DNA from 4 places in the Pseudarthrobacter sp. CCNWLW217 genome. Region 1 is predicted to be linked to each of the others. Evidence: riboswitches for the same ligand, from Rfam matches in the RefSeq annotation. Region 1 holds a riboswitch; each other region holds the start of a gene.

The links. A riboswitch is a leader RNA that binds a small molecule or an ion and turns the genes downstream of it on or off. The one in region 1 is predicted to bind cyclic di-AMP.
Region 2: another riboswitch for cyclic di-AMP. It lies ahead of V9L18_RS15910 (C40 family peptidase); the one in region 1 lies ahead of V9L18_RS06360 (M23 family metallopeptidase).
Region 3: another riboswitch for cyclic di-AMP. It lies ahead of V9L18_RS15470 (hypothetical protein); the one in region 1 lies ahead of V9L18_RS06360 (M23 family metallopeptidase).
Region 4: another riboswitch for cyclic di-AMP. It lies ahead of V9L18_RS15935 (hypothetical protein); the one in region 1 lies ahead of V9L18_RS06360 (M23 family metallopeptidase).

Annotation. Positions count from the first base shown of each region.
Region 1 covers NZ_JBBCBT010000004.1:53,870-57,028, forward strand. Annotated here, with positions in the region: gene serC (phosphoserine transaminase) at 1-321, opposite strand, end outside; gene V9L18_RS06355 (metal-dependent transcriptional regulator) at 599-1,294, shown strand; cyclic di-AMP (ydaO/yuaA leader) riboswitch at 1,443-1,655, shown strand; gene V9L18_RS06360 (M23 family metallopeptidase) at 1,666-2,484, shown strand; cyclic di-AMP (ydaO/yuaA leader) riboswitch at 2,633-2,796, shown strand; gene V9L18_RS06365 (C40 family peptidase) at 2,867-3,159, shown strand, end outside.
Region 2 covers NZ_JBBCBT010000014.1:18,717-21,875, reverse strand. Annotated here, with positions in the region: gene V9L18_RS15915 (protein adenylyltransferase SelO) at 1-647, shown strand, start outside; gene V9L18_RS15910 (C40 family peptidase) at 717-1,574, opposite strand; cyclic di-AMP (ydaO/yuaA leader) riboswitch at 1,578-1,779, opposite strand; gene V9L18_RS15905 (lytic transglycosylase domain-containing protein) at 2,158-3,159, shown strand, end outside.
Region 3 covers NZ_JBBCBT010000013.1:64,872-68,030, reverse strand. Annotated here, with positions in the region: gene V9L18_RS15480 (response regulator transcription factor) at 1-16, shown strand, start outside; gene V9L18_RS15475 (sensor histidine kinase) at 20-1,531, shown strand; cyclic di-AMP (ydaO/yuaA leader) riboswitch at 1,648-1,807, shown strand; gene V9L18_RS15470 (hypothetical protein) at 1,813-2,529, shown strand; gene V9L18_RS15465 (YdeI/OmpD-associated family protein) at 2,664-3,107, shown strand; gene V9L18_RS15460 (HAD-IA family hydrolase) at 3,088-3,159, opposite strand, start outside.
Region 4 covers NZ_JBBCBT010000014.1:24,747-27,905, forward strand. Annotated here, with positions in the region: gene V9L18_RS15925 (ribonuclease Z) at 1-247, opposite strand, end outside; gene V9L18_RS15930 (hypothetical protein) at 297-509, opposite strand; cyclic di-AMP (ydaO/yuaA leader) riboswitch at 955-1,114, shown strand; gene V9L18_RS15935 (hypothetical protein) at 1,525-2,358, shown strand; gene V9L18_RS15940 (flotillin family protein) at 2,486-3,159, opposite strand, start outside.

The DNA.
Region 1 (3,159 bases):
GGAGCCGAATTCGCCGAAGGACAGGTGCTGGGCCTTCTTCTCAACGAGGCCAAAGCTGGCAATATCCCAGAATGCTGTGGAACCGCCCACGCCCAGTACTACCTCGTACCCGTCAGGGGCACGGAAGAACTGGCTCAGGCCTTCGCGGACCGAACCGACAAGGTTCTTGACCGGAGCCTGGCGGTGGGACGTGCCCAGAATGGTCGTGGACGCCGCCGAGAGTGCTTCAATCTGTTCCGGCCTGACTTTGGAAGGTCCTGCGCCGAACCGTCCGTCCTTTGGCAGGAGGTCGGCAGGAATAGTGATGCTGTTTTCGCTCACAAGGGCTCCAATTCGGCGTGGACGTGACACATGTCCGGGACGGTGGGGTGGCCGGCAGTCGTCAGTGACCGCAACGAGGACCTCCTATATTCTGCCTGAACCGCTGATTCGGCGGGAACCGGCTGCGTCATAGTCCAGCCTTTGAGACAGGCTGGAGGGGCCGTAGGAATTATCCGGACAAATTCAAAATAGGCTAAGCTTTTCAACGGACTACGTCGCTGTCGGTACGCGATACGGTGGGACAACGCAAGGTAATGCGCTCGAGGAGCTGAGCTGGATGACGGATCTGATCGATACTACGGAGATGTATCTTCGGACCATTTTGGAGCTTGAGGAAGAGAACATCGTTGCTCTTCGCGCCCGCATTGCCGAACGGCTGCGGCACTCCGGACCCACGGTGTCCCAAACGATTGGCCGGATGGAACGCGACGGCCTGGTGGTGGTCTCCGGAGACCGTCATCTGGAACTGACGGAAACCGGGCGTAAACGGGCCACCGAGGTCATGCGCAAGCACCGGCTCGCGGAGCGCCTCCTGGCGGATGTTATCGGCCTGGACTGGGCGTACGTCCATGACGAAGCGTGCCGCTGGGAGCACGTGATGAGTGAGCGCGTCGAGCGGCGCATCTACGAAATGCTGAACCACCCCACTGAATCGCCCTATGGCAATCCCATCCCTGGCCTGGCGGCATTGGGAGGCCAGGCGTCGTCGCCCTTCACGGACGGTGTGATTAATCTCCTGGAAGCCATGAAGGGCTATGGCCCCGGATCCACCGTGGTTGTCAGCAGGCTGGCAGAACCCATCCAGGTGGACCCTGAGCTGCTGACCCAGCTGGACGAGGGCGGGATCCGGCCGGGCGCCCCGATTTCGCTGGAGCGCGTGGGAGACTACATTTCGGTCCGGGTCCCCGGGATCGAAGGGGCACTGGAGCTTCCCCCCGAAGTGGCGGCGCACGTATTCGTATCCGTCCGCTGACCTCTGACGGAGCGCCCGGGTTACCCCAATGAATAGGCTTTAAGCAAAGATAACGGAATTGTTACTGTCCGGCTTAATCGCCTATAGTTAACGCCAAGCGTCGATACAAAAGCGTTACCTGATCTGGAGCCGAGCTCTGCCAGCAGATCAGTAGTACGAGTCACCAACTGGCAGAGGCGGGGGAACCACAACCGGCAGTCGCAAGGCTGCCTTGGGGTGAAGTCCGTCAGCAGCAAGCCTCTTCCAGCGAAGGATCCTCACGGGATATCTCTGCGCCGAAGCTTGCTTACGGCGGACCGGGTCTATGAACTCTCTGACCCGAATCCGACAGCTAACTTCGCAGGCTTTCCAGAGAGGAACCGTTCTTGACCATGCAGAATTCCAGGGGCCGCCGCCGCGCAGCGGGCCCCGTAGCAGCGCCCCGCGTTGCTGCAGCTGTGGCCGCGGACAGGCCCCGGGATCCACAGCGCGATGCGCGCCGCCGCCGGGGACCCTTCCGGCAAATCACTGACTTCGCAGCGGCCAGTGGGGTGGGCCAAAAGGCCGGCATCGCCCTCGCGGCCACCGGCCTGGTGCTCACAGTCACCGTCCCTGCCACCAGTCCCGTCCTGGCCACGCCGGACGCCGGTCAGCAGACATCGGCTGTTTCCGCAGCTCCGCAGCCTGAAATCTCCGCCGAAGCAGCCGCAAAAATCGACTTCAGCCGCTCATCCGTAGTCACCATGGGTGATCCGGACGGCAAGCTCAAGCAACTCTTGAGCGCCCAGTCAGCGGGGTCCATCACCCGGGCCGCCTCCGCCGGCAGCCTCGGTGCTCCGCTGGCGAGCCTGGTTACGGCCTCCCCATTCGGCTATCGCGTGAGTCCTATCACTGGCGGCTCCGGTGACTTCCACCGCGGCCAGGACTACGTGGCACAGTGCGGCACGTCTGTCCTGGCGGCCGCCAGCGGCACTGTGACCTTTGCGGGATGGCACCAGTTTGGCGGAGGTAACCGCGTGGTCGTGGACCACGGCAACGGCCTTGAAACGACGTACAACCACCTGTCTTCCTTCAACGTCAAGGTTGGCCAAACGGTCAGCCGAGGCGAGGTAGTGGCGCTCAGCGGCACCACCGGCGCCTCCACAGGCTGCCACCTCCATTTCGAGGTCCAGGTCAATGGCGAAGTCGTTGACCCCACCGGCTGGCTCTAGCCCAACTGATGGAAAACTCTCACATTTGCGTGACATGCCGTGACCTGAATGTGACATTCGCTCTGAACTGCTGTACCGTCTAACTTGCGTCAACTTTTCCGAAGTTGACGTTCTTGAGTGGATTGCCTAGCTCTGCCACCGCTCAAGGTCCGTTCGCATGACATCGTCTGGCAGGGGCGGGGGAACCAATTTTGGCCTTTGAAGTTCGAAGGCCTTGGGGTTAAGTCGCAAAGCTTCCTGTGGAAGCGGCGTGGCCGGGTGAACTCCCATCCGAATCCGACAGCTCACCTCGTAGGCATTGGGAGAGGCTACCTTCGTGTCTTCACGCCATAATTCTGCGCGTCACCGCGCACAAACGGTTCGCACCAACCCGTTGGGCCCCGTGTCCAAGGCTGTCAGTGCAAATGCCGGGACCGTCGGTCGCCAAGCTGCTGTCATCGCAGCTGCATCAGGTCTGATCCTGAGCATGGGGCTTCCGGCCAACGCAGCGGACACCACCGCTGGCGTTTCCGCCTCCACCGAGTCCGGCTCGCAGACGGCGCTTGCCGTCACCGCTGCCCCCACCGCCACCGTCTCCTTCGAACGCCCCGTGGTCAAGACCACGCCGGCCCCGAAGGTCGAAACGGTCCGTGCACAGTCCACTGACACGGAACGGGCAGCAGGCGCAAAGGCCCC
Region 2 (3,159 bases), on a different contig from region 1:
CCTTCAACCCCGGTGCGGTCTACAGCTCCATCGACGCCGGCGGACGTTACGCCTACGCCAACCAGCCAGTCATCGCTGAATGGAACCTCACCCGGCTGGCCGAGGCGCTTCTGCCCCTGCTCCACGAGGATCAGGAGCAGGCCGTTGCGCTCGCTGTGGAGTCACTGGGCGCGTTCCGGAAGCTGTACAGTACGGCCTGGTCCACCGGGATGAAATCCAAGCTGGGGCTCGGCGCGGAGGCAAGGGACGACGAAGCGGGGCCTCTGGTGAATGACCTGCTCGCAATGCTTGAAGAGGGGCAGGTTGATTACACCTCGTTCCTCCGGGGCCTCGGGTCCGCAGCCCGCGGTACACCCGGCGCAGCCCGTACCATGTTCACGGACCCAGGAGCATTTGACGCGTGGACCAAGAAGTGGCTCGCCCTGGCACCGGACGCAGACATGATGGACCGGGTGAACCCTGTCTACATCCCCAGGAACCACTTGGTGGAAGAAGCCCTGGGCGCCGCTACCGCCGGCGACCTGGACCCGTTCCACCGCCTGGTGGACGTCCTGACGCAGCCGTACACTGAGCGCCCCGGCCTGGAACGCTACGCCGGTCCCGCGCCTGTTGACTTCGGCAGCTACCGGACGTTCTGCGGAACCTGAGCGAACAAAAACGGGGGACGACGGCGACAGGCGGCTGATTGCCGCCCGCCGCCGTCGAACCGGCCGGACTCACGCTACGCGGACGAAGGACGCTCCCGACAACCAGCTGATGGAGTGGACTTCGGTCTTGTAACCGTCCACGCCGCCGCTAACAACCTGGCCATTGCCGGCGTAGACGCCCACGTGGCCGGCGGTGATGACCAGGTCACCGGCTGCAGGGGTGCCCACCACGGTGCCGTACGCGAAGAATTGGGTGGGTGCCAGGTCTCCCACGCTCTTGCCCACCGAGCGCAGTGCCTTCTCCACCATGGCGGTGCAGTCCTGCTGAACGCCGAGCTGCGAATAGGCGGAAGCCAGGATGGCAGCGCCGAGCGAGCCGGACGGTGCCTGCGCCGCCGGGGCGGCAGTGGAAGCCAGCTGGACGCCGGTGTTGGCCGGGGCAGTGGGCGCTGCGGCTGCCTTCGCCACCGGAGCCGGAGCCGGAGCAGTGTAGCCGGCACCCGGGATCTGGATCTGGTCACCGGGGTAGATGATGGTGGTCAGCGACAGGCCGTTCACAGCCAGGACGTCGTTCAGGGCCACGCCGTAGGCGGCGGAAATTGCGCCCAGGGTGTCGCCTGAGACGACCGTGTGGACGGTGGCTGCGGCGGCCGGAGCGGCAGCCGCGGCCGGTGCAACGGCGGCCGGTGCAGGTGCCGGTGCGCTGGTCTGGCCCTGCACATTGACGGTCCCGGACGAGTCCGGGCCGTGGACGCCGGCCTGCGCCGGGGTGCCAACGCTAAAGAGCAGCCCGGACGCGGCAACTGCGGCAAGTGCGGGCCGGCCGAACGTCAGTGCGCGGGCTTTGGCCGAGGAAGACAGGCCAACCAGGACGGTGGGGCGGACAGAAGTCGCACGATGGCGTGCGGCAGTGGAGTTTTTTGACACGGGTAATCGCCTCTCCCATGCCTGCGGGGTGAGCTGTCGGGTTCGGGTCGGAGACACCCGGCCGGTTACGGCTCCGTACGGGACGGAGCGATATCGACTTAACCCCAAGGCTTCGGAACGAAGCCGTGGAAACGTGGTTCCCCCGTCCCTGCCAGTGAAAGTAACTGGGGTCCCGGTTCAGCGGCAGGGTTCGGCATACTGACGGGAATGCCCCGGCTTGAGCCAGGACACCGCTCGACCATAACCTCTGCTCTTTTGGAATGTCACATTCCGGTAACGGAATGTAGGCCAAAAAGCCACCTTATCTTCGGGTGGGGTTCTTCCGTGTGTGGAATGACGTTGCAGGTCAGGCCCCGATAGCGGCATATGCTGCGAAAGCTGGTGCCGCGTGATGGAAATCACGTAACAAAAGAGGCCGTGTGGCATTTTGATCCTCAGATTGAGGCCTGATGCGTGGTAAAAGAGGCCTGCCCTGCGGCTGCTACGGGAGGGATCTCTGCTGGATAACAATGTTGGACCAGCATCCACTAGGCAAGAGTTTCGCCCGGTAAGCTCACCAACTATGTCCCGGTTTGCTCAAAGAATGAGGCTGCCTGCCGTTGCGGGCCTGCTGGCGGTTGTTTTGGCGGCCCCGCTCGCCACGGCGCCTTCGCATGCCGACGACGATACTCCGCCAGGCGGTTACCCTTCCTGGCAGGACGTGCAAAACGCCAAGCAAAGCGAGGCCGGTAAGGCTGCGGAGGTCACCAGGATCAACGAACTGTTGGGTGGGCTGCAGACGCAGGCTGAGGCACTGGGTGGCGCTGCCGTGACGTCCGCTGCCGAATACGCCGCGGCGGACGCAGCGCTCCAGGCTGCCAGCTCAAGGGTTGACGTCCTCACCGCACAGACTGCACGCGCCACGGCGGAACTCGGGCAGTACAAAAAGGAAATCGGCGCCCTGGCAGCCCAGTCGTACAAGACCGGCGGCACCAATATGGGATTCTTCGTAGCCCTCGACGCCGTCCAGACCAACAGCATCCAGGGTCTGAATATCGTGCAGATCGTCAGCGACAAGACCGCGGCCCTGGTGAACAAATCCGCGGCTGCCGAACGGGTCGCCAGGGCCCTCGCCGATCAGGAAAGGGCAGCGAGGATTGAACGCGAACGGCTGTCAGGGGAAGCCAAGAGCAAGCTCGACGCCGCCCAGGCGGCCCAGCAGGCCATGTCGCGGCAGGTTGCGGAGCAGCAGGAGCACAGCCAGGAACTGACCGCGCAGCTGGCATCCCTCAAGGGCACCACTGCCGCCGTCGAAGGGGAGTTCCGGCAGGGCCAGGCGGCTTTGGCTGCCTACGAGACCGCGCAGGCAGCTAAACGCGCCGCAGCGCAGGAGCAGGCCCGCCAACAGGCCGAGGCGGCGGCCAAGGCCGCGGCCCTGGCCGCCGCCCAGAAGCCGGTAAATCCAGGGCCCGCCGCACCGGCCGGCCCAGCTGCTCCGGCGGAGCCGGCGCCGGCTCCGCCTCCCGCCCCTGGTCCGACGCCGAGCCCGCCGCCCGTCGTCGTCCCTTCCGTTCCTGGCGGTGCCGTCAACGACCCCGCCGGAGCT
Region 3 (3,159 bases), on a different contig from region 1:
CAAACCGGCGGACTAGGCCATGCCCTCACTGCCTGCAGTGGCGCCCACGCATGGCCGGAGCTGGCTGAAGCCCTCCACCTGGCATCTGCGTACACGCCTTGTACTGGTTGCCATGGCCCTGCTGGTGGCCATCTGCGGCGCCGTTGGCCTCTTCAGCTACGCTTCCATGGACTCGTTCCTTACACGCCAGCTCGACGAACAGCTCAGCCAGGCTGCCTCCCGGTCCAACGACCCCGGCCGGCCGCCGCTGGGCGGCTTCAACGGCAGGCCGGACCCGCTGGATTCCCGTGGGCAAAGCGTGGGTACGCTCAACGCCCGGATCCTGAATGGGCAGGTCAACAGCGCCGGATTCCTGGCCTCCGATACCACGCGTTCTCCCCTGTCCGCTGAGGACAAGGAGATCCTGCTGGCCCTCCAGAAGGATTCCCGCCCTGTGGACCGGACGCTCTCCAATGGCGAGTACCGGCTGATTGCAGTGGCAACGAACTACGGTGATGTCCTGGTGACCGGGCTCCCGCTCGCCGGCAAGGAAAGCACCCTCACCTCCCTGGTGTGGACCTTCGTTTTTGTTTCCCTTGGAGGGCTGGTCTTGATTGGCCTGGCCGGGACTATCCTCATCCGGCGCACCATGCAGCCGCTGGAGCAGCTTTCCGAGGTGGCCACACGCGTCTCGCGGCTCCCGCTGGACGCCGGCGAGGTGGCACTCGCGGTGCGCGTCCCGCCGTCGAACTCCAACCCCGGAACCGAGGTGGGCAGCGTGGGGCATGCGCTGAACCTCATGCTCGACAACGTGGCCAACGCGCTGCAGGCCCGGCAGCAAAGCGAGACCAAGGTACGGCAATTCGTTGCCGACGCGTCCCACGAACTGCGCACTCCGCTCACCGCCATCCGCGGTTACACGGAGCTAATGCGGATGACCGAGAACTTCACTCCGGATGGCCGGAAATCGCTGGCCCGGGTTCAGAACCAGTCCGAGCGCATGACCACACTGGTGGAAGACCTGCTCCTGCTCGCCAGGCTGGACGAGGGCCAGCCGTTGAAACTCAGTGAGGTGGATCTGACGCAGCTGGTGATCGAAACCGTCAGCGACGAAAAAATCATCGCACCCGGCCACAACTGGCATCTTGAGCTTCCGGACGAGCCGCTTGCGGTCAATGCCGATGCGTCGCAGCTGCGCCAGGCGTTGGTGAACCTGCTGTCCAACGCCCGCAAACACACTGCTCCGGGCACAACGGTCACCACGGCCGTGATGAGGTCCGACGACGGCAGTGCCGTGGTGACAGTAACGGACGACGGCGCCGGCATCCCGCCGGAATTCGTGGACCACGTTTTTGCCCGGTTTGCCCGCGCAGACGCGGCACGGACTGGATCTTCACGGTCCTCCGGCGCGGCGGCTTCGGAAGGCTCCAGCGGGCTTGGGCTGTCCATTGTGCAGTCCATTGTGGAGGCCCACGGCGGCAACGTGGAAGTGAACTCCCGGCCGGGTCGGACCCAGTTCACGTTGCGCCTGCCGGCGATCAACGGCTCATAGCAAGGCAACGCACCGGCGTCGTGATCTCTGTTACCAAAATGTGACTTAAGCGTCGCGCTCCTGTAGCGTCGATGGGGTGCGGTTCCCTTTGAGCCGCATATCCGGATGACGCCAAGCTCTGCCGCTTCCCGGATTCCGCTTGACCAGGCAGAGGCGGGGGACCCAGAGTCCCGGGCACTTAACTGCCCTTGGGGTGAAGCCAGCACGTGATCTTTCCGTGTGGCCGGATGCCCTCATCCGAACCCGACAGCTAACTCCGCAGGTGTGAGAGGCGATCCATCATGTCTGAATTCAAGGTACAAGCGCGCCCAGAGCGCGGTGCACATAAAGTCAACGGCCGTGGCAAGACCACGGCGCAACACACAAAAGCTTCGTCCCTGGGCAAGCGTGCAGCCGTTTTCGGTGCGGCCTGCGCCCTCCTCATCGGGGTCGGCGCAGCAGGCCAGGCTTCCGAATCCATGACTCCGGTGGCGGTCAGCGGGACCCAGTCCTCGGCGGCAGAGCTTGAATCCAACTTGAGGCTGGAAAAGGCCGAGATGCGGGCCAACCCGGCCCCTGAACCAGCTCCGGCCGACATCAGCGTTGCCCCGCAGGCCGCCGAACCGGCACCAGCACCGGCACCCGCACCAGCACCGGCACCCGCACCGGCCCCCGCCCCTGAGCCCGCACCGGCCCCCGTCGTCGCCGTCAACGATCCGGCCGGGGCCCAGGCCTATGCGGCGAGCCAGCTTGGCAGCTATGGCTGGTCAGCCGACCAGATGCAGTGCCTGCAGACGTTGTGGACCAAGGAATCTGATTGGACCACCACGGCCACCAACGCGAGCAGCGGCGCGTACGGCATTGTCCAGTCGCTGCCCGCCGAGAAGATGGCGAGCGCCGGGGCGGACTACCTCACCAACTACCGCACGCAGATCAACTGGGGCCTGAACTACATCCAGGAGCGCTACCAGTCGCCGTGCGGCGCGCTGAATTTCCACTTGTCGAACAACTGGTACTAAGCCGGTAATTGCGGCTTCCGCCATCCGAAGCAGCAGGCCCTGAATCCCCCGGTTCAGGGCCTGCTGCTTTTTGGCGTTGTATGTTCGCGGGGGCCGGACTTCCCTGACCTGCGGCTCCGGGCCATACTGGGGCCATGAAATTCACCACGACTATCCTGGGCAGCGGCAACAAAGCTGGTATTGAGGTTCCGGAGGAGGTTGTGACTGCCCTGGGCGCAGGCAAGCGCCCGCCGGTAGTGGTAACCATCAACGGCAAGAGCTACCGGAGCAGCATCGCGGTGATGGGCGGGCAGAGCCTGGTTGGGGTGAGCACCGCCAACCGGGAATTCACCGGCGTAGAGGCTGGCGACACTGTTGAAGTGGATCTGGAACTCGACACGCAGCCCCGGATCATTGAAGTCCCGGATGACCTGGCCGCAGCCATGGCCGCCGAACCGGATGCCCAGGCGTTCTATGCCACCCTGAACTACAGCGCGCAGCGACGTTATGTGGAGCCGCTCGGGGATGCCAAAACGGAGGAAACCAGGGCGAGGCGGATCGCGAAGGTCGTAGCCGACCTCAAAGCCGGAAAGAAATAATCCGCCGACCTGCGGCGTCCGTTTCCACCGAGGCCGTGACCGCGGTGTAATC
Region 4 (3,159 bases), on a different contig from region 1:
CAACGCCGTCCAAGGCCATCCGCGACAGCACGCCGGGCAGTCCGAAGCAGTGGTCGCCGTGCACATGGGTCAGGCAGATGCGTGTGATTTGGCTGGCCGCTACCCCGGCGTGGAGCATCTGGCGCTGGGTTCCCTCGCCAGGGTCAAAGAGCAGGCCCTCGCCGTCCCACCGCAACAGGTAGCCGTTATGGTTCCGCGTCCGCGTGGGGACTTGGGAGGCTGTGCCGAGAATGACGAGGTCACGCATGGGGATAGCGTAACCAAGCCTGGTTTGGCGATGAGCGCTGGGACGGTACTTAGTGCAGCAGCCAGGACCCGTCCGAGGGGGGTTCAGGTTTCCGGCGCAACTTCCGGAAGAGGGCGACAAAAGGCCATGCCAACAGTTGCAGCATGCCTGCTGTCATCAACAGGCAGACAACAAGGATAAGGACGGGCGCGTACAGGAGGAACACCCCAGCCATAGTGGCCAGATAGCCACCGATCAACCCGAGAACGGCCTCGGCGTCCATCTCAACTCCTCTTCACTTTTTACGGATTTAAACGTCAGGGCAGTGGCTTGAGCGCTTGTCATAATCCAAGGGAGACTGTCAGGGGCCAGTGATGACGCGCTTGCGTGGAGGCTCGATCCAATAAGGAATCGTCCAACACGAAATCGGGCACAGCCGTGCGATGCCTGCAATGGGGAGACTGGCGCTGGCTGCGGCCACGGGGAATCCCTCCAGGATGCTGGGGTGGACTCACACCCAGTCTGCAATGGCGGCCGCATACTGCCTAACGGTTTATCCAGCCTACTCTTCGATCCTCCCGCGCGGAAGAATGGGCTCGGCAAGCAAGGAGACTCACCACTCCGGACATTCCTGTTACCTAAACGTGACTTTTAGGGGGTGGTTCATGTACGGTTTTCGGGTGGCCCATCTGGATCGGGCCGCGTCCGGGGTGACGCCGAGCTCTGCCACATCCCGGGCTCCCAACACAGTAAGGCAGAGACGGGGACCCACAGTCTTCGGGCCGTTTCGCAGCGGTCCTTGGGGTGAAGCCGTCACGCCTGAACGTGCCGGCCGGTTGACCTCTTCCGAACCCGACAGCTAACTTCGCAGGCGTTGAGAGGCAAATACCATGTCCCGTTCGCTGGATCAGTCGCGCCCTTTTCGGGCCGGGCGACACCGCGCAGAAACTGCGCCGGTCATCACCACTCCACCCACCCCAACCGGTTCCGGCGCAGAAATGCCGCATCCCGCGCCGACTCCGGCAGGACCGGCATCTGCCCCACTGCGCCGAAGAAGAGTCAGGGGCCCGGCCTTCGAGGTCCCGACTGCCCCGGAATCGTCACCCAAGGCGGACGCTGCGTCACCTGCAACCGAAGTAATTGCAGCTGTAGCACCCACGACGTCAGCTCCAAAAAGCGAGGCCGTGCCGGAGACAACGCGACGGTCCCGGGAGCGACGCGAACCAGTTGGAAAGCCCGCAGAGGCCACACCCGTTGCGGCCCCAAGGAGCAGGCCGGCGACAGCACATAGCCCACAGATGGCATCCGCTTTCACTTCCGAGGCCCAAGCCGTCCTCAGGAGGGCCGCTTCGCTTCGCGTCATGGGTCATCGGATGGCCGTCGTTTCCAGCGCCCTTGCCGTAGTGCTTGCGGTCGGAACGGCCAGCCAGGCTACCGAGCTGCCCTTTTTCGGCAATGAGTCCTCCGTCCAAGATGCCCCCGACGCAGCTGATGCGCCCCATACGACGAAGGGGACGCTGCCCACGTACAGCAGCGGACGTGCGGCACCACAGCCAGCCGCCTCCACTCCCCCGGGCACGCCGGGCGCCGCACCGGCAGAGGCCACCCCGGGCACTGATGATTCCCAGCCAGGTGAGGATCCCGGCGCCTCTGCCTTGCCAGCCGTGGCCGACCTCCCGATGCCAGTGGACGCGCCCACGCTGGACGGGATGCTCGCGGCATCGCAGGCCACGGTTCCGCCATCCCCCGGGCCCACGGTGATCCTCGAGCCACCGGTCATGTCATCGGCCACACCCGCCGCGCCGACGTCGTCGGCTGGCCCCGCACCGGCGGCGCCCTCAACGGCGCCGGCTCCGGCAACCTCACCCACACCAACAGCCTCGTCGCTCCCGCCCACTGCTACAGCTACAGGAGACGCCTCAGAAGAAGCAGTCGACACACGCTCGTATGCCACCGCCCGCCTGGCATCGTATGGATGGGGCGCGGAACAAATGAATGCCCTGAACCAGTTGTGGGACACGTCAGTAAAATGGCGTCCCAGCCAGGTGGATAGAGGATTGAGCTACATCAAGGAGCGCCACGGCTCCCCCGCAAAAGCCCTCGAGTTCGGCGCCACAAACAACTGGTACTGAGTCAGGGGCCCCTTAGAAGACGTAGCCACGAAGACACCAGAACGCCGCGGACCCGCAAGGGGTTCCGCGGCGTTCTGTTGGTTCCGGCCGGGTTATCCGGCGGACCCGTCCCCCGGTCCGGGAGTGATCACTGTGGTCCGGCCTGTTCCTTGACTGCGCCGTTGCCGGTGCCTCGCGTGGACGCGGCGGGGGTCGAATTGCCAAAGTTCTTAAGCATTTCGATGACGTCGAACCCGGTGGTGTCCTTGAGCATCTGTGCCGTCTGCTGGACACCCGAGGAAACATTTTTGCTCACCTGGCCTGCGCCGTCGTTGGAGATGACCGTCATATTGCTGATGGCGCTCATCGGCGCAGCGATTTCCCGGGCGATGGAAGGCAGAACCTCCAGAAGTTTGTTCAGGATGGCTGCCTCGTTGAACTCGCTGTATGCCTTGGCCTGGGCTTCGATGGCCCCTGCCTCAGCCGTACCACGCAGGCCAATGACATCGGCCTCGGCTATACCCTTGGACTTCGTTACTTCAGCCTCGGCAAGGCCACGGATCTTGTTGATCTCGGTTTCGGCATTGCCTTTGGCAGTGTTGGCTGCTGCCAGGGCCTTTGCTTCGACCTCGTTGCCGGCAGCCTTGAGCTTGCGGGTTTCGAGTTCAGCGGCAGCTTCAACCTTCGTGGCTTCCGAGATGCGGGTACGTCGGGCAAGGTCAGCCGCTGCTTCAGTTTCAACCTTGTACTTGGCGGCGTCGGCAGGCTTGCGGACCTCGATGTCGAGTTCCTTCTCGCGAAGTTCGGCCTGGCGCGCCACAA